4 regions of the Pantoea stewartii genome follow, and region 2 is predicted to be linked to each of the others. Evidence: predicted binding sites of a transcription regulator. Region 2 holds the regulator's gene; each other region holds the start of a gene.
The links. Region 2 encodes CRP, which controls carbon source genes, mostly activating them, when cyclic AMP is high. Its sites were predicted from a motif close to ATGTGANNNNNNTCACAT; they were not measured.

Region 1 (4,268 bases), 2.2 Mb from region 2:
GTTCACTCACGTGCAGTTCACTTCACGGTGAGGATTAGACGTTAAACAAGAAATTCATCACATCGCCATCTTTAACGATGTACTCTTTGCCTTCTGAACGCATCTTGCCCGCTTCTTTCGCGCCTTGCTCACCCTTATAGGTAATAAAGTCTTCAAACGCGATCGTTTGTGCGCGAATGAAGCCTTTCTCGAAGTCGGTATGGATTTTACCGGCGGCCTGTGGGGCGGTGGCGCCAACAGGGATAGTCCATGCGCGTACTTCTTTGACGCCGGCGGTGAAATAGGTCTGCAGATTCAGCAGTGCGTAACCGGCACGAATCACGCGGTTCAGGCCTGGCTCTTCGATGCCCAGCTCGGCCATAAACTCGTCACGATCTTCGTCTTCCAGTTCGGCGATATCAGATTCGACAGAGGCGCAGACTGGCACAACGACAGAACCTTCTTTGGCGGCGATTTCGCGCACTTTATCCAGGTACGGGTTGTTTTCAAAGCCATCTTCGTTGACGTTAGCAATGTACATCGTGGGCTTGAGCGTCAGGAAGCTCAGATAGCGCAGGGCGGCTTTGTCTTCATCGGTCAGATCCAGCGCGCGCAGCATGCCCGCGTTTTCCAGATGAGGCAGACATTTCTCCAGCGCCGCCTGTTCCGCTTTCGCGTCTTTATCGCCGCCTTTAGCTTTTTTCTGCACGCGCTGCAGTGCACGTTCACAGGTGTCCAGATCCGCCAGCGCCAGCTCGGTGTTGATGGTTTCGATATCATCAGCCGGATCGACTTTATTATTCACGTGGATAATATTGTCGTTTTCAAAGCAGCGAACCACGTGTCCGATCGCTTCGGTTTCACGGATATTGGTCAGGAACTGGTTGCCCAGGCCTTCACCTTTCGATGCACCTTTTACCAGACCGGCAATATCGACGAATTCCATGGTAGTCGGAACCACGCGCTGTGGCTTGACGATCTCGGACAGCTGATCCAGACGCAGGTCAGGCATAGGCACAACGCCCGTGTTGGGTTCAATGGTGCAGAAGGGGAAGTTCGCCGCTTCAATACCCGCTTTTGTCAGCGCGTTAAACAGAGTGGATTTACCGACATTTGGCAGGCCCACGATACCGCATTTGAATCCCATGGTTTAATACCCTTTATAGCTGGATGGGCAACGCCTGAACGCAGGCGCTGCCGGAAACGTAAGATAATTTTCGCGCATTATACACAGATTCGCGACAATCGGGGCGATTAGACAGGCTTAAAGGCATGCAGGCGGTTCATTGCCTTAATGCGATCTTCCTTCAGCCACAGTTCGGTGCAGCGCGCTGCTTCATCAATGGCGTCATCGATCAGCTTTTGCTCGCTGGCGGGCGGTTTGCCTAACACAAATACGGTCACTTTGTTGCGGTCACCGGGATGGCCGATACCGATGCGCAGACGATGAAAGTTATTATTATTGCCCAGCTTGCTGATGATGTCTTTCAGGCCGTTATGACCGCCGTGACCGCCGCCTTGTTTGAATTTCGCAATGCCCGGTGGCAGATCGAGTTCATCGTGCGCCACTAAAATTTCTTCGGGCGCAATACGGTAGAAGGTCGCCATCGCCGCGACCGCTTTGCCGCTGAGGTTCATAAAGGTGGTGGGCACCAGCAGTCGGACATCTTCGCCCGCCAGCGCCAGTCGCGCCGTATAACCGAAAAATTTGGCTTCTTCTTTTAACGACTGATTGTGCCGCTCAGCCAGCAAATCCAGATACCACGCACCCGCGTTATGGCGCGTGGCGGCATATTCCGCACCGGGATTCGCCAGGCCGACAATCAGTTTAATGCTGCTCACAAGGAATATCCTGCTGTTATCACCAAAGGGCAGTAGTTTACTGTGCCAGGCTGCGGATCACAAAGTGTGAGCCACGAATTATTAGTGTCTGTGATTAATTGTTTTTCATCTAAATCAATAAGCTGTAATTATGCTTTGGTCACACTTATCCTGCTCTGAGTGTGACGAAGTGCACAAATTAGCCTGCTGTCATTGCCTAAACTACTGACAGGTTAACATTGTGTGCGCTCATCGGACCGCACCGTCAGGAGGTGAAAGATGAAACGTCATCACTCACGTATGGCAGGAAATGCCTTAATGGCACTGGGCTTAGTGACCATGGTACTCGGCGTTGGTTTTTCGATTATCAACCAACTTCCCTCTTTAAATCTGCCGCAGATACTGGCGCAGGGCGCGATGTTTGGGATTTTCTTTGGCGCACTGTTATGGCTGGCCGGTGCCTGCATTAGCGGTCGTGAGAAAGTCGAAGATCGCTATTACTGGGAGCGGCATTATGGCGATAAACGCTGCCGCCGCAGCCATCACTCGTCATAATCACGTTCCCGGCAACGTCAGGCAGGGTTGGGTTCGGTTTCTGCCTTTGGCTTTTGCCTGATAGAGCGCTTTGTCAGCCAGCGCCATCAGTTCGCCAAAATCAATGTGGCGATTGTCGGCGGTAGAGAAGCCAATGCTGACGGAATAGGGAATCTGCCCCGGTCGGGAAAGGTGGATCGCCTGGCGCACCTGCTCGCACCAGACGTTAGCCTGCGCTGACATCATCGGCAGAAGGGCGGCAAATTCTTCGCCGCCCAGTCGCGCAAAGCGCGCCCCTTCAGGCAGCATGCCGGACACACGGTGACTGAAATCAATCAGAACCTGGTCGCCCTGATGATGCCCGTAGCGGTCATTAATACCTTTAAAATGGTCCAGATCGAATAACACCACCGTCAGCGCTTTATTCTGCTTCTGACAGGCTTTAATCATCACCTCGGCCCCGGTAAACAGCGCACGACGGTTCCAGATATTGGTCAGAGGATCGTGCAGTGAAGCCGCTTTCAGCGCATTGCGCGTCCGCTCATTGACCATCGCCAGAATCGTCACGGTAAACCCAATGACAAACAGCATGGATTCCATAATCACATAGACGGAGAAATTCGATCCGCTTATCGCGCCCTGAACGCCAACCGGGCGGGAATTATCCAGAAATATGCGAGCCACATGGAATATCAGGTGAATCCAGAGCAGGAGCTGGGCAGGCCAGAACGTTGCATCCATATTGCGCCGCGCCAGCCAGAGAAAATAGATAAGCGCTCCGGTATACCCGATGCAGAGCAGGCAGAGCACCAGTACGCGCAGCGATAAGCTGTAATAAAATCCCGGAATCAGGCAGAGCAGTGACCAGATCAGCGCTCCGACCAGACCACTCATCCCCGGCTGCTTACCGCAAAATGTGCGAAACGCGCTGAACAATCCCCCGTAAGCCAGCATAAGCAACACGTTGCTCATGGCCACCGGTAAAAACTGATAGCCCTGGCTGCGCAGGCTACTGAGAATAAAGGCGACCAGCGTCAGTAAAATGGCCACGCAAACATAGCCCAGCGTGCGATCGTAATGCGAACCGACCCAGGCAAATGCCAGGATCAGACTCATAAACCCCAGTACGTAGAGTTCGCAAATAAATAACGTATAGACGTCGAGGTTCATAGTGGAAAACGATCGCAATAAAAAGTGCGGGCAAAGTACCACTCAACGCAGAATGGCAAAAGAGCAGATAAGATAATTTCAGCGAAAGAGTTTTTCGTAGTAAGCGTGACAATAACGGCGGTGACTCATAACGAAAATTTCTGTGAATCAAGCAGCTTTGTCGGAAGGGGAGAGGTACAGACAAAAGAAAAGGCCGGACAGCGTGTCCGGCCTGCGAAGATTAGTGTTCGAACATTGCCGAAATGGACTCTTCGTTACTGATGCGGCGAATGGCTTCGGCCAGCATGCCTGACAGCGTCAGGGTACGGACGTTTGGCAGCGACTTCATCTCTTCGGATAACGGAATGGTGTCACACACGATAACCTGATCGATGACAGATTTACGTAAGTTTTCCACCGCGTTACCGGAGAAGATAGGGTGCGTCGCGTACGCGAACACGCGCTTGGCACCGCGCTCTTTCAGCGCTTCCGCGGCTTTGCACAGTGTGCCGCCGGTGTCGATCATGTCATCGACCAGCACACAGTCACGGCCCGCAACGTCACCAATGATATGCATGACCTGAGAAACGTTCGCACGCGGGCGACGTTTGTCGATGATGGCCATATCGGTGTCGTTCAGCAGTTTCGCAATAGCACGGGCACGAACCACGCCGCCAATGTCAGGCGAAACAACAATCGGGTTTTCCAGGCCAATCTGTAACATATCCTCCAGCAGAATGGGACTGCCGAAGACGTTATCAACCGGGACGTCGAAGAAGCCCTGG
Region 2 (4,268 bases):
CGTAAAACTGGCGGGTAAAGCGATAGCTGATAAAGGTAATCACCAGCATGATGCTCAACACCAGCGGTTCAGGGACATCCAGCCGCAGCGAGGCCGCCGCAATCACCAGCCCGGCAAAGGTGCCCAGCGCACGGTGCTGAATACGCACCCGTGTGGCGCTGTAGTTACTCTGGCTGACAAACATAATGGTCATCAGAATCCAGTAGGGTTTGGGAATTGAAAAGAACAGCGCCAGCCCGCTACCCAGCATCAGCATCACAGAAAAACGTCCGGCCGTGCGCAGGGCAGATGAGCGCAGCGAGAGATAGCTTCTGAGTGCGGGCAGAAGCGGTAAACGGCGCTGGCGATCCGCCATCAAATCACGCTGATAAAGGGGCTTTTGTGTACGCAGTACCCGTGCGATGCGGCTGAAGTGATAAAGGCAAAAATTTCCTACCGGATTGTCCGGGTGCTGACGGGCGATTTTTTCCAGTGCCCCCAGCTGCTTGTCCATATCAAAGCGACTGGACAGTTGGTGGTACAGGATGTTGTCTGCCAGCTCACGTAAACGGGCGGAAATGGTTTTCGCATTCCAGCGAATCACGGCCTCTGCATGGCTTTGTTCTACCAGTTTTTGCACTTCTTCTGGCTGATGCAGGCTGACAGAAATGTGTTCCTGTAAATCCAGTGCGACCTGAAAAGCGCGGGTCAGTCGCTTATGACTGTGATCGCGGCTGGCGGACAGCATATGCATCTGCTGATAACAGGTGTTGATGAGGTCGATTGCTTTTTGTTGCCGCGCCAGCAACGGTGGTAGCGCCTTCTCCGGATCGGTAAGTTGCGTCAACAAGGTGTACTTGGCGTCACAATAGTTCGCCAGTTCGCGGTAAATCAGACTCAGGCTTTCACGCATTGGCTGCTCTTTCCACAGCCAAAACCAGAACCAGTTAAACAGGCCATACCACAGCGTACCGCCGATGTAGAGCAGGGGCGGTACGTAAATGGGCATGCGGCCAATCAGGCTGGTGGTAAATATCGCTGCGATCAGTGTGGCAGGGAGTAACCGTGCGTGCAGTGGGCTGATTTCACCTGTCACGCCCAGCAGCAAAGGCAGGGCGAAAAGAATAAGCGGTAAGGGCACGTCTTTAAACAGAAGCCACTGCATCAGTAAGCTACCCAAGGCAAACAGGCTGCCGCCGACAATCAGGCGTTTAAAGAAGCGTTTGTGGGGTGTATCCAGACCGGCAATATTGCAGCAGGCAGGCACCAATGAGAACAGCAATCCTTTTTGCAGATCGCCAAACAGCCAGCCGAGCGCGACGGGGAGACACAACACCAGTGTCTGGCGCAGGGCATAGTTAACTTCAGGGTGATAAATTATTCTTCGCCACATCGGCTCAACGCAAATAATTCACGGCATAACGTTGCCATTATGCCGTGAAGAATAAAGCTTAGCGCGTGCCGTAAACAACAATTGTTTTGCCGTGTGCGGAGATCAGATTCTGGTCTTCCAGCATCTTCAAAATACGTCCCACGGTTTCACGTGAACATCCCACGATTTGGCCAATTTCCTGACGCGTAATTTTAATTTGCATGCCGTCAGGATGCGTCATGGCGTCCGGCTGTTTCGCCAGGTTGAGCAACGTCTGCGCAATGCGACCGGTGACATCAAGGAACGCGAGGTTGCCCACTTTTTCCGATGTGACCTGCAGACGGCGCGCCATTTGCGAGGAGAGGCGCATGAGGATGTCCGGATTCACCTGAATCAGCTGACGGAATTTTTTGTAGGAAATCTCTGCCACTTCGCACGCGGTTTTCGCACGTACCCAGGCGCTGCGCTCCTGACCTTCTTCGAACAGGCCAAGCTCACCAATAAAGTCGCCCTGATTCAGATAGGACAGAATCATCTCCTTGCCTTCTTCATCCTTAATCAGTACCGCAACGGAACCTTTAACGATGTAGTAAAGCGTTTCCGCCTTTTCACCTTGATGAATGAGCGTACTTTTGGATGGATACTTGTGAATATGGCAATGGGACAGGAACCATTCAAGTGTAGGGTCTGTTTGCGGTTTGCCGAGAACCATTCGCTATTATCCTCTGTTGTAATCGTGCCCAAAATACAGGGCTCTGTTTCCCTGCCAGGCGATGTAAGCGTTAAGCGTCTTTCCATTCAGGAAATTATTCGGGCTGCATTCGGCGCAGTGCGCATCATTCTTCCCGGCTTCGTCTTCGGATGACGAAAAATATTTTCAGCTCTGTTTGTAGCACAGCTTACGTCGACTGTCTTGTGTTGTCTCGCTTCAGCAAGATGGCGTTTTCTCTGGATTGCTGTTTCCCAGGCAAAAGCGTACGCTGAGCCAAAACAGGGTATTCTGAGGTCAAAATTATGCAGGCACGCGTCAAATGGGTTGAAGGGTTAACATTCCTGGGGGAATCATCGTCCGGCCATCAGATACTGATGGATGGCAATTCTGGCGATAAAGCGCCGAGCCCTATGGAGATGGTGCTGATGGCGGCGGGGGGATGCAGCGCCATTGACGTTGTGTCAATTTTGCAAAAAGGCCGCAACGATGTGGTTGATTGCGAAGTGAAACTATCCTCTGAACGTCGGGAAGAAGCCCCCCGCATCTTTACCCATATCAATCTGCATTTTATCGTCAGCGGCAACGCACTTTCGGATAAAGCCGTGGCACGCGCTGTCGATCTGTCAGCGGAAAAATATTGCTCTGTCGCCATCATGTTAGGCAAAGGCGTCAACATTACCCACAGCTACGAAGTGATCGCGCTGTAATCTCACAGAGGCCAGGCTGGCCTCTGTGGTTATTCAATCCGTTTCCCTTCCATGAGCCGTTTTACTAACGGCGCCATAATTAACTCCATCGCCAGTCCCATTTTGCCGCCGGGTACCACCAGCGTGTTGATATTGGAAATAAACGATCCCTGCAGCATGGCCAGCAGATAGGGAAAATCAATGTCTTCCAGCCCCTGAAAGTGGATAACCACAAAGCTTTCATCCAGCGAAGGGATGGTGCGCGCGGCAAAGGGATTAGAGGTATCCACCGTGGGGACGCGCTGAAAGTTAATATGGGTTCGTGAAAACTGCGGCGTAATGAAATTGATGTAATCTTCCATGGAACGCACTACCGAATCCATCACCGCTTCGCGTGAATGGCCACGCTCGCTGGTATCGCGCACCAGTTTCTGAATCCACTCCAGGTTGACGATGGGCACGACGCCGACCAGCAAATCGACTTTTTCCGCCACATTGTGTTGTGCAGTCACCACGCCGCCGTGCAAGCCTTCATAAAACAGCACATCCGTATCCGGTGGTAACGGTTGCCAGGGCGTGAAGGTGCCGGGAACCTGATTCCAGGGAACGGCTTCATCATAGGTGTGCAGATACTTACGCGACTGACCCTTACCGTGTTCGCCGTATTCGATGAACGTTTGCTCCAGCAGGCCAAAATCATTCGCCTCCGGGCCAAAGTAGCTGATATGTCGCCCCAGATCGCGCGCTTTTCGGATAGCCATGTCCATTTCGGGTCGGGTAAAGCGGTGAAAACTGTCCCCTTCCAGTTCGGCAGCGTGCAAACCGAGTTGCTGAAAAATTTTACGGAACGCCAGGCTGGTGGTGGTGGTTCCCGCTCCGCTGGAGCCCGTTACCGCGATAATCGGATGGCGTGCAGACATAGTTGAAGTCCCTGTGACGTCGGGCGATGAGCATTGTTAGCACGATTTTCCGTTCGTTGCATCAGCCACGAAACTCGCTTTTGCGCATGATGTTGACCGACTCGTGCAGTTCCGACCATACCAGAACGACCTCGCCTTGCTCAAGCTGACGACGCACATCGGCGACTTTTTCCGTCAGGCTGAGCTCCTGCTCGCCGTAATCCGTGCCTTCACGCAAAACAAACGCTTCGATAAGATTTTCAAGGGTTTCGGGAGAAACCTGTTCCCAGGGAATAATCACAGAATCAGTTATCCAGATAAGAGGAAATCCACTGTGGCACGCGCTGCTCCAGCCACAACCGAGGCTGACGCAGGGTGCCACTGACGAAACCAACATGCCCACCCTGCTGTGTCAGCTGATAGGTAATAGTGGCAGATAATTGCGCAGGCTGCGGGATCACCTCATCGCTCATGAACGGGTCATCTTTTGCATGGATGATGAGCAGCGGTTTTGTCACGAACTTAAGTCGCGGCATAGCGCTGGCGCGACGGTAATAATCCGTGGCGTCGGCAAAACCATGCGCCCGGGCCGTGATCGCGTCGTCAAAGTCCCGCAGACG
Region 3 (4,268 bases), 330 kb from region 2:
GCAGAATCATTCCCGCCATGGTCATCATTTTTGGTGTCGTTGTGATTGTCTGCTGGGTAGGTAACGTACTGGACGTGTTACCGAAGCTTGCCTGATAAGACGCTGGCAGGAAATACGGATGGCGTTGTGTGCTGGAGGCTAAACAGCCGGTCACCCTTGTGACCGGCCTCACCTGTAAACGGGTGGGTTTTAAAACTTAATCAAGCAGCTGACGTCCAAGATACGGATTGGCGTGAAGTAATTTCATCAATTTCTGTGCCGTTGCTGAAGGGCGCGTACGCTGTGCTTCCCAACTTTTAACCGAAGAAACGCTAACACCCATGATTTTTGCAAACTCATCGACCTGCATTCCCGCCATTTCGCGCAGACGTTGCGGCTCTGGCATTGCAGGTTGACGCTGAGTTTGCAGCGCAACAGGGCTGTTATCACGTGTCAAAACAATCTGCTCAAGGCTGCTGAGCAATTCAAACATAGGATCTTTTAACTCCATAGAGAACTCCTTAAAACTCACTATGAATCACGTGAAAGAAGGTACACGAACCTGAAATCAGGTTCAGAAACCGGACTAAGCAAGCTGCATCCCATAAGAGTTTGTATTTATGATGAAAATCTTATGGGACACAGCCTGTACTGCACCGCTGCTTAAACATGACAACGCAATGCAACATATGCCGGGAGACTAAGTATGGATAGAGACCTGACAATTTGCAGTGCAAATTAAACATTTTTTTTAACTTTACAATTCTGAAAAAAGGCTAAAAACCCTAACCGTTTGATGCAATTGATTTTGTTGATACGGCATCTACTTCGCGTTCCGATCTTTTTTTCTTCACCCTCTTCGGTGAATAAATCATCAGAACCCCGCACACGCTTACAACAAAAGAATTTGCAAAATATGCGCCAGATCTTTCGATTTTCTACAACAAAACGGTCAGTACCAGCAATTTATCAAGCTACGCACTGGCGATGCCGTGGCTGTCGTGCCGCCAGCGCCCAAAGACATAACGGTTATCAGGCAATCACCAGTACGATTAATCCTGCTCTGTCATCTGGACAGGCCCTTCCCATAGCGAGCCAGAGCAACGGGTTGCACTACTTTAAGGCAACTGAACAATGAGAGGGCATTTAGAGGATAGCTGTTATAACAGCCTGCACCCGATACGGGATGCTCAGGCAGTGAGCGCGGTTCCGGGCAGGCTTAACAAAGGGCGTCTGAACAGGCCCCGAGCCGGGTTTATTCTTACTGCCTTTACAGCACGAGCCGCCCCTTATCGGGTATGGAAAAAAGCCTTTTCACTGCTCTTTAACAGGCTTTGTAAACGGATGAGGCCCTGATTTTACGTTTAACCTCTTTTTTCTTACCCATAATGGCCTGACAGCGCGCTTTCACATTGTGTGGCCATTAACGTTTGTTCTATTCTTTAGGCCACTGCTTAACCGGACATCAGCCAGTTTTACTGACAGGAGTTGAACCCATGGCTTCAGGAATTTCCCGCGTCCTGGCACGCAGCGGCATTATGCTGGCTGGCGTGCTTATCGTTCTGCAACTCACCGCGTGTGGTGATAAAGAAGGCGAACAACGCAAAGCGTTTATCGATTTCATGCAAAATACCGTTATGCGTAGCGGTGAACATCTGCCGAGTCTGAGTGAAAACCAGAAACAGAGTTTTGGTCCCTTTGCTGGGGATTACGCGATTTTGTATGGTTTCTCACAACAGGTGAATAAGACGGTCGATCAGGGCATGCGCCCGGTCGTGGATGAGCTTTCTGCTATTCGCGTGCCGCAGGACTACCTGAGTCGCCGGGATTCTCTGGCTCAGGCCACCAGCGCCCTGACCGTCGCCACCCAACAACTCGAAAGCGCCAAAATGCAGGCGGATAAGAGCAAAGCCGGTCTGAACCAGTCTGACGATCTGAAAAAGGTTTTCGATACCGCCTATGACAAGGTCGTCACTCAGCCTGCCGCTCAGTTGATCCCATTGTTACCTAAACTCCAGGCGCTTAGTCAGGATGCGGTTAAAACTGGTGAATTTCTTCAGGCACAGGGGACACGCGTCAGTTTTAATAATGGCGGAGTCCAGTTCCCTACTCAGGAACAGGCTACCCAGTACAACAGCCTGATGACCAGTTTATCAGCGAATGTCCAGGCACTGACTCAGGCCAAGAATGCCGTTCAGGGCACGGGACAATAAATTTCACACGGACAGATTAGCGACTGTCCACCTCATAATCACTTCACCACGCGCTTGCGCTTCATAAAAACGGGCCAGATCAAAATGTGATCTGGCCCGTTTTTTATTAAATTAAGTTGTGACTTTAATCACATTTTATAAACAAAGCAGCATGATAAAAGTGTGATAAATATCACTTAATGTAAAAAGAAATGGTCAAAATTTGGTCATAACTTTCCTGTATGACCCTTATTTTGTGATCCAAATCACTTAAAACGCCCCTGTCACCCCGTCACAAATGTGACCTGCATCACTCATGGGGTCACCCACTACGCAGGCCAATATTCGCGTGATAAAGTCCGCCTGCATACAGTAATACTGACGGCGCATCGCCGTAGTGGCTAAACAAAAACAAACGCGCGCTCCTGTTGCAGCGCGTCTCAACAAGGGGTGGGCTTATGTCCTCATCAGTAAAGGTCAAAGTTCAAAGCTTTGGTCGCTTTTTGAGTAATATGGTGATGCCTAACATCGGCGCGTTTATCGCCTGGGGTATTATCACCGCGCTGTTTATTCCAACGGGCTGGATTCCAAACGCAACACTGGCGAAACTTGTCGCCCCGATGATCACTTACCTGCTGCCATTGCTAATTGGCTTTACAGGTGGACGTCTGGTGGGAGGCGATCGCGGCGGTGTGGTGGGTGCCATCACGACAATGGGCGTGATTGTCGGTGCTGATATGCCGATGTTCCTCGGCTCGATGATCGCAGGCCCGCTTGGTGGCTGGGCAATCAAGTCATTTGACCGCATGGTTGACGGCAAAATCAAAAGCGGCTTCGAAATGCTGGTTAACAACTTCTCTGCCGGGATCATCGGCATGTTGTTGGCGTTGCTGGCCTTCCTGGCGATTGGTCCCCTTGTCGAAGGTTTGTCACATATTCTGTCCGCTGGCGTCAATTTGATGGTGCAAAATAACCTGCTGCCATTGACGTCTGTCTTTGTCGAACCGGCGAAAATCCTGTTTCTTAATAATGCTATTAACCACGGCATCTTCTCACCGTTGGGGATTCAACAGGCAAGCGAAGCCGGTAAGTCAATCTTCTTCCTGATTGAAGCCAACCCAGGCCCGGGTATGGGCGTACTGATGGCCTATATGTTCTTTGGTCGTGGTAGTGCGAAGCAGTCTGCCGGCGGTGCGGCTATCATCCACTTCCTGGGCGGTATTCACGAAATCTACTTCCCTTATGTCCTGATGGCACCACGCCTGCTGCTGGCCGTGATCCTCGGCGGTATGACCGGCGTGTTTACTCTGACGGTTCTGCATGGCGGCCTGGTTTCCCCTGCCTCACCGGGATCTATCCTGGCGGTATTAGCCATGACGCCAAAAGGCGCTTATTTTGCGAATATTGCCGCCGTCTTCGCTGCTTTTGCTGTTTCCTTCGTGGTCTCTGCTATTTTGCTCAAAACCAGCAAAGTGAAAGAAGACGATGATATCGAAGCGGCTACGCAGCGCATGCATGATATGAAAGCCGAGTCAAAAGGACAGGCGGTGTCAGGTGCCGCGGTTGCCAGCGATGCGATGAGCGTTGACCTGAACCATGTGCGTAAAATCATCGTGGCTTGTGATGCCGGCATGGGGTCAAGCGCTATGGGGGCAGGCGTACTGCGTAAGAAAGTTCAGGATGCAGGCTTAACGCATGTGTCGGTAACCAACAGCGCCATTAACGCGCTGCCGGGTGATGTTGACTTAGTCATTACGCATCGCGATTTGACCGAACGCGCCATTCGTCAGGCTCCTCATGCCCAACACATTTCACTGAATAACTTTCTGGACAGTGCTCTGTACAGCACGCTGACCCAGCGCCTGGCGGCGGCAAACCGGAGTGAAGCGAACCGGGAAGTCGTACAGAAAACATTGGGTGACAGCTATGATGACGGCAGTGCCAACCTGTTTAAACTGGGGGCGAGCAACGTGTTCCTGGGACTGAATGCCAGTAATAAAGAGCAGGCCATCCGCTTTGCGGGTGAGCAGTTGGTGAAAGGGGGTTATGTTCAGCCCGAGTACGTTGATGCGATGCTGGAGCGGGAAAAGCTGACGC
Region 4 (4,268 bases), 640 kb from region 2:
GACCAGCTGCCGCAGCTGCTGGCTGACTTATGCCAGGAGCTGGCGCGCCAGGGACTGATTACCGTTGAGGCAGGTCTGCTGTCGTTCAACACGGCGCGTTACCGTACGCTGCAGTTGCTGGCTGCCGGTGTACGTGAAACGCTGCAGCGTTACGCCATCACCTTCTCGATTCTCAGCGCCAAGCCCACCATCAACCGCGGCACGCTGGAAAAAGAGAGCCGCACGCTGGCCCAGCGCCTGAGCGTACTGCATGGCATCAATGCGCCTGAGTTTTTCGATAAAGCGGTGTTCTCTACACTGGTACTGACCCTGCGCGATGAAGGCTATATCAGCGACAGTGGCGATGCGGATGTGGCGCAGACGCTGGCGACCTGGCACATTCTGGCAGAACTGGTCACCAGCGATGTTCGTATGACCATCGAGAGCGCCGTTGCACACAGCTAACGTGCTGGCATGACAAAAAAAGGCGACCTGACTGGTCGCCTTTTTTATTGCTTACTGAACCTCACACTGTGCATCGCACTGGCGCTACGTTCGGTGCCTGCCCTACAACAGGTTTGAGAACGGCGGAGTATTCATTAACACGCCGAGAAACAGCACCAGCCCTACATAATTGTTATTCAGAAACGCCTGGAAACAGGCCTGACGCGCGCGCTTTGCGATCAGTTTTTGCTGATAAACAAATAAACCGCCCGCCAGTAACAGCGTCCAGTAAAACGCCCCATTCAGATGCAGCCGTGTCCCTACCAGCGCCATCAGCCCCAGCGTCGCCAGTTGCAGCAGGCCGATAATCAATTTGTCGTACTGGCCAAACAGAATGGCTGTGGACTTCACGCCAATCTTCAGGTCGTCCTCGCGATCCACCATGGCATATTGCGTATCGTAGGCCACCGTCCAGCAAATGTTGGCGAGAAATACCAGCCAGCAAACCAGAGGTAAGGACTCACTAACAGCAGCCCAGGCCATGGGAATTGCCCAGCCAAATGCGGCGCCAAGGACTACCTGCGGCAAATGCGTATAGCGCTTCATAAAAGGATAAACCCAGGCAAGCGCCAGCCCGACAACAGAAAGCATAATCGTCATCAGGTTCATGCTCAGTACCAGGCCAAACGCGATCAGCCCCAGTACCACAAACAGCATTTTAGCCTCTTTCGCCGTGACAGCACCGCTGGCCAGTGGCCGGAGCTTTGTGCGTTCCACATGGCCGTCGACTTTGCGGTCAGCATAATCGTTAATCACACAGCCAGCTGCACGCATGACAAATACGCCCGCGACAAACACGATCAGTACCGGTAACGGCGGCATCGCCCTGTTAGCCAGCCACAGCGCCCACAACGTCGGCCACAGCAGCAGCAGCGTGCCAATAGGTTTATCAATTCGCATGAGGCGGCTGTAAGCCTGCCATTTGGTCATTTGTTGTCTGTTTTGCACAGGTCAAATCCTTAACCCTGGTAACGGTAAACCGGCGACGCCGGTAAAAATAATTCGGTTAGTAGCAGGGGCTTCCCCGATAAACGCAGGCGCGACCGACGTCCCCACAGCGATTCAACGTTACCGGGCTCGATAAAATCGCGGGTCAGGGTTGAAGAGGAGAACAGGTAACGTCCCAGCGGTCGCGTTCCGAGCTGCTGCAACATCGCTTCGGGACCGTTCAGGGTGCTTTCAGGCACCAGCGTGCGTCCCGCCAGCCAGGGTTGTTCGTCGCCATACAGGATCACTTCACGCAGCCAGAAGCGCTGATCAGCGGGTAACAGCGCACCTTCGTCACCTAATTCGTCAGCGTGGATAAACCCTTCACGAACGGGCTCCACCCTGACCTTCTGGCAATGCTGTTCGAAGCGTCTGGTCATAGAGTCCTCCTCCATCAGCCAGTCACGAAGTGATGGCGACAGAGCAGCACCGTCCAGCGCCAGCCAGTTGAGTGAACGTAATAAACGGAGCGGGTCTTGCGTCATGACACTTTCCCCCAAAAATTTTCAGGCAGGTAGTTTAGCGCAGAGCGATTCACGGCACACCCGTCCGTCATGCAAACGCGAGGTTATTCGCGCTTAAGCCGGTTACTGTTTGCCAGCCACAGGGTGATAACCAGCAGCAGAATAGCAGCCGAGTAGCACAGCGTATCAAAGGGATTTTTGTGGTCGACGATAATCAGCCTGATGATAGCCGTGATGCCGATATAGACGAAATAGCGTAACGGGAAATGGTAACCCGACTGGAAGTACTTCACGATGAGGGCAATAAACTCAAAGTAAAGGAAGTAAATCACGATGCCTTCGATCAGAAGATAGGAGGAGGCCTGCTCGCCCGTGCTGAACAGGACGTTGGCTAAATGGACCGTCTCTTTGCCCAGGAAGACCATTAAAATGAACGCCAGAATCAGCAATCCTGCATTCAGCACCCATTGCATCAGGCGCGCTATCTTTTGTGCTATCGGGTTTTTATCACTCATTTCACGCCTCGAAAATAAAGGGATGTTTTCTGGCATTATCATGCTTTAGTGTGACGTAAATCACAATATAGCCGTCAGGCTTACTTAACAGCGTCTTTCAAATCACCAGACTGCGCGATGGAATGCCAGCCCCGGCACCCTGGGTTATACCGCCGGGACCGTACGAACCTGTCTTTTGATGAAAGCCAACCGGACAGACCGATCATATCGGCTGGCAGACCCACTCCATCGTGCCGTCCTGTCATACGGTTTTCACATCCGACATTTACATTGGCTCGGTTTTTCAACCCCGGCAGTCAGCTAGCGCCCGCTTCCATACCCGACTCAATGGATAAGCGTCCTGAGGTAACACGCTGCGTTGCTCTCCGCGCAGCCAACAGCGGCGTTCAGGCCCGGCCAGGCTTAATCTGTTCCGCATTAACGGTTACGGGATTACGTCAGGTTAGTGTGCACTTACTCAACTATTAAGATGCGGCCGGACGGCGTTGCGCTGGCGGCGTTAAAACAGCCCGACGTCAGAGACGCAGACAAACGCCCCCTGTGGCGTGAAGACGCCGCAGCAAGAGAGGACAACATGAAAACAATTCTGGTGATTCTGGACGGCCTGAGCCATCACGTTGCCCATCATGCGATGGGTTATCTGCACGCAGAATGTGCGCAAGGTAAAGGGCATTATTATCATCTCACCTGTGCACTGCCTTCTCTGTCGCGTCCGCTGTATGAATGCATTCTGACCGGTGTTGCGCCTGTGCAAAGTGGAATCATCCACAACGGGGTAAACCGCCTGAGTCACGAACAGAGCGTATTTCACTATGCGCGTAATGCGGGCCTGACCACTGCCGCAGCGGCTTATCACTGGATCAGTGAACTTTACAACCGCAGCCCTTTCGAGCCCGCGCGCGATCGTCATACCGAAGCGCCGGCCCTGCCTGTCCAGTTCGGGCACTTTTACGTTGACGACAGTTACCCCGATTCGCACCTGTTTGAAGATGCCGAGAGCCTGAGGTTGCGGCACAACCCGGACTTCCTCCTCATCCATCCGATGAATATCGATTATGCCGGTCATCAACATGGCCTGTCTTCGCCCCAGTATCGTAACCGGGCACGCATGGCGGATGGTTACCTGTCGCAATGGATGCCTGGCTGGCTGGCAGAAGGCTATCAGGTGATGGTGACCGCCGACCATGGCATGAACGACGACCGCTCACATGGTGGCATGCTGCCGGAGGAAACGACCGTTCCCCTGTTTGTCTTTGGTGACGGATTCTCGCTAAAGCCTGGGCTGGAACTGCAACAAACCGATCTCTGCGGCACGCTGTGTACACTGCTCGGCGTTCCTCATGACAAGCCGGTGCATCACGATCTGCTGGCACAGGTTTCGTTCTGACCCTCTTCCCGTTTCTGGCGGCAGAAATACAGTAAACTGCCGCCCCGGGTCTGGCGGGTTGGGCGAACGGCACAACCCGTACTTCTGTTGCCGTTATTCCGCTGATCACCTGCCGTACTGACTTTGTCGCCACGCCCTTCACTGACCACAGAAAAAAGCGCACCGGCCGCGCGCGGCGGGAAAGGTCCGCCTGAGGCCAGCCGGATTTGTCGTGAGGTATCCGCAGAGTGGTCTACATTTAAAGGGGCCGACGCTGCGCAGGTCATTTAAAACACTGGAAAAAAGTTCGCAACGTCCGGCAGCCATGTTCGCAGATTGCGCTCTCCATCAGGCTGGCAATCTGTCATGCCGTAAGCCTGATGGTTGAGGAGCAACGTTACGTGTTAACCCTGCTTAACTTACTGTCTGCCGTTGCGCTTCTGGTCTGGGGCA

Region 1: a site for CRP is predicted at 1,981-1,998, ahead of pth (aminoacyl-tRNA hydrolase). Genes of this name have one in related genera too.
Region 3: a site for CRP is predicted at 2,470-2,487, ahead of G5574_RS13365 (PTS mannitol transporter subunit IICBA). Genes of this name have one in related genera too.
Region 4: a site for CRP is predicted at 2,498-2,515, ahead of psiE (phosphate-starvation-inducible protein PsiE). Genes of this name have one in related genera too.

What each region holds. Positions count from the first base shown of each region.
Region 1 covers NZ_CP049115.1:76,914-81,181, forward strand. Annotated here, with positions in the region: gene ychF (redox-regulated ATPase YchF) at 35-1,126, opposite strand; gene pth (aminoacyl-tRNA hydrolase) at 1,234-1,821, opposite strand; gene ychH (stress-induced protein YchH) at 2,080-2,355, shown strand; gene G5574_RS00345 (GGDEF domain-containing protein) at 2,356-3,504, opposite strand; gene prs (ribose-phosphate diphosphokinase) at 3,725-4,268, opposite strand, start outside.
Region 2 covers NZ_CP049115.1:2,472,273-2,476,540, reverse strand. Annotated here, with positions in the region: gene G5574_RS11855 (YccS/YhfK family putative transporter) at 1-1,372, opposite strand, end outside; gene crp (cAMP-activated global transcriptional regulator CRP) at 1,431-2,063, opposite strand; gene G5574_RS11845 (OsmC family protein) at 2,366-2,770, shown strand; gene G5574_RS11840 (phosphoribulokinase) at 2,800-3,669, opposite strand; gene G5574_RS11835 (YheU family protein) at 3,731-3,949, opposite strand; gene G5574_RS11830 (hydrolase) at 3,954-4,268, opposite strand, start outside.
Region 3 covers NZ_CP049115.1:2,802,278-2,806,545, forward strand. Annotated here, with positions in the region: gene tnaB (low affinity tryptophan permease TnaB) at 1-95, shown strand, start outside; gene G5574_RS13355 (HTH-type transcriptional regulator) at 197-490, opposite strand; gene G5574_RS13360 (DUF3053 domain-containing protein) at 1,476-2,192, shown strand; gene G5574_RS13365 (PTS mannitol transporter subunit IICBA) at 2,630-4,268, shown strand, end outside.
Region 4 covers NZ_CP049115.1:3,108,713-3,112,980, reverse strand. Annotated here, with positions in the region: gene plsB (glycerol-3-phosphate 1-O-acyltransferase PlsB) at 1-444, shown strand, start outside; gene ubiA (4-hydroxybenzoate octaprenyltransferase) at 547-1,413, opposite strand; gene ubiC (chorismate lyase) at 1,443-1,955, opposite strand; gene psiE (phosphate-starvation-inducible protein PsiE) at 2,039-2,449, opposite strand; gene G5574_RS14730 (alkaline phosphatase family protein) at 3,024-3,836, shown strand; gene G5574_RS14725 (Na/Pi cotransporter family protein) at 4,217-4,268, shown strand, end outside.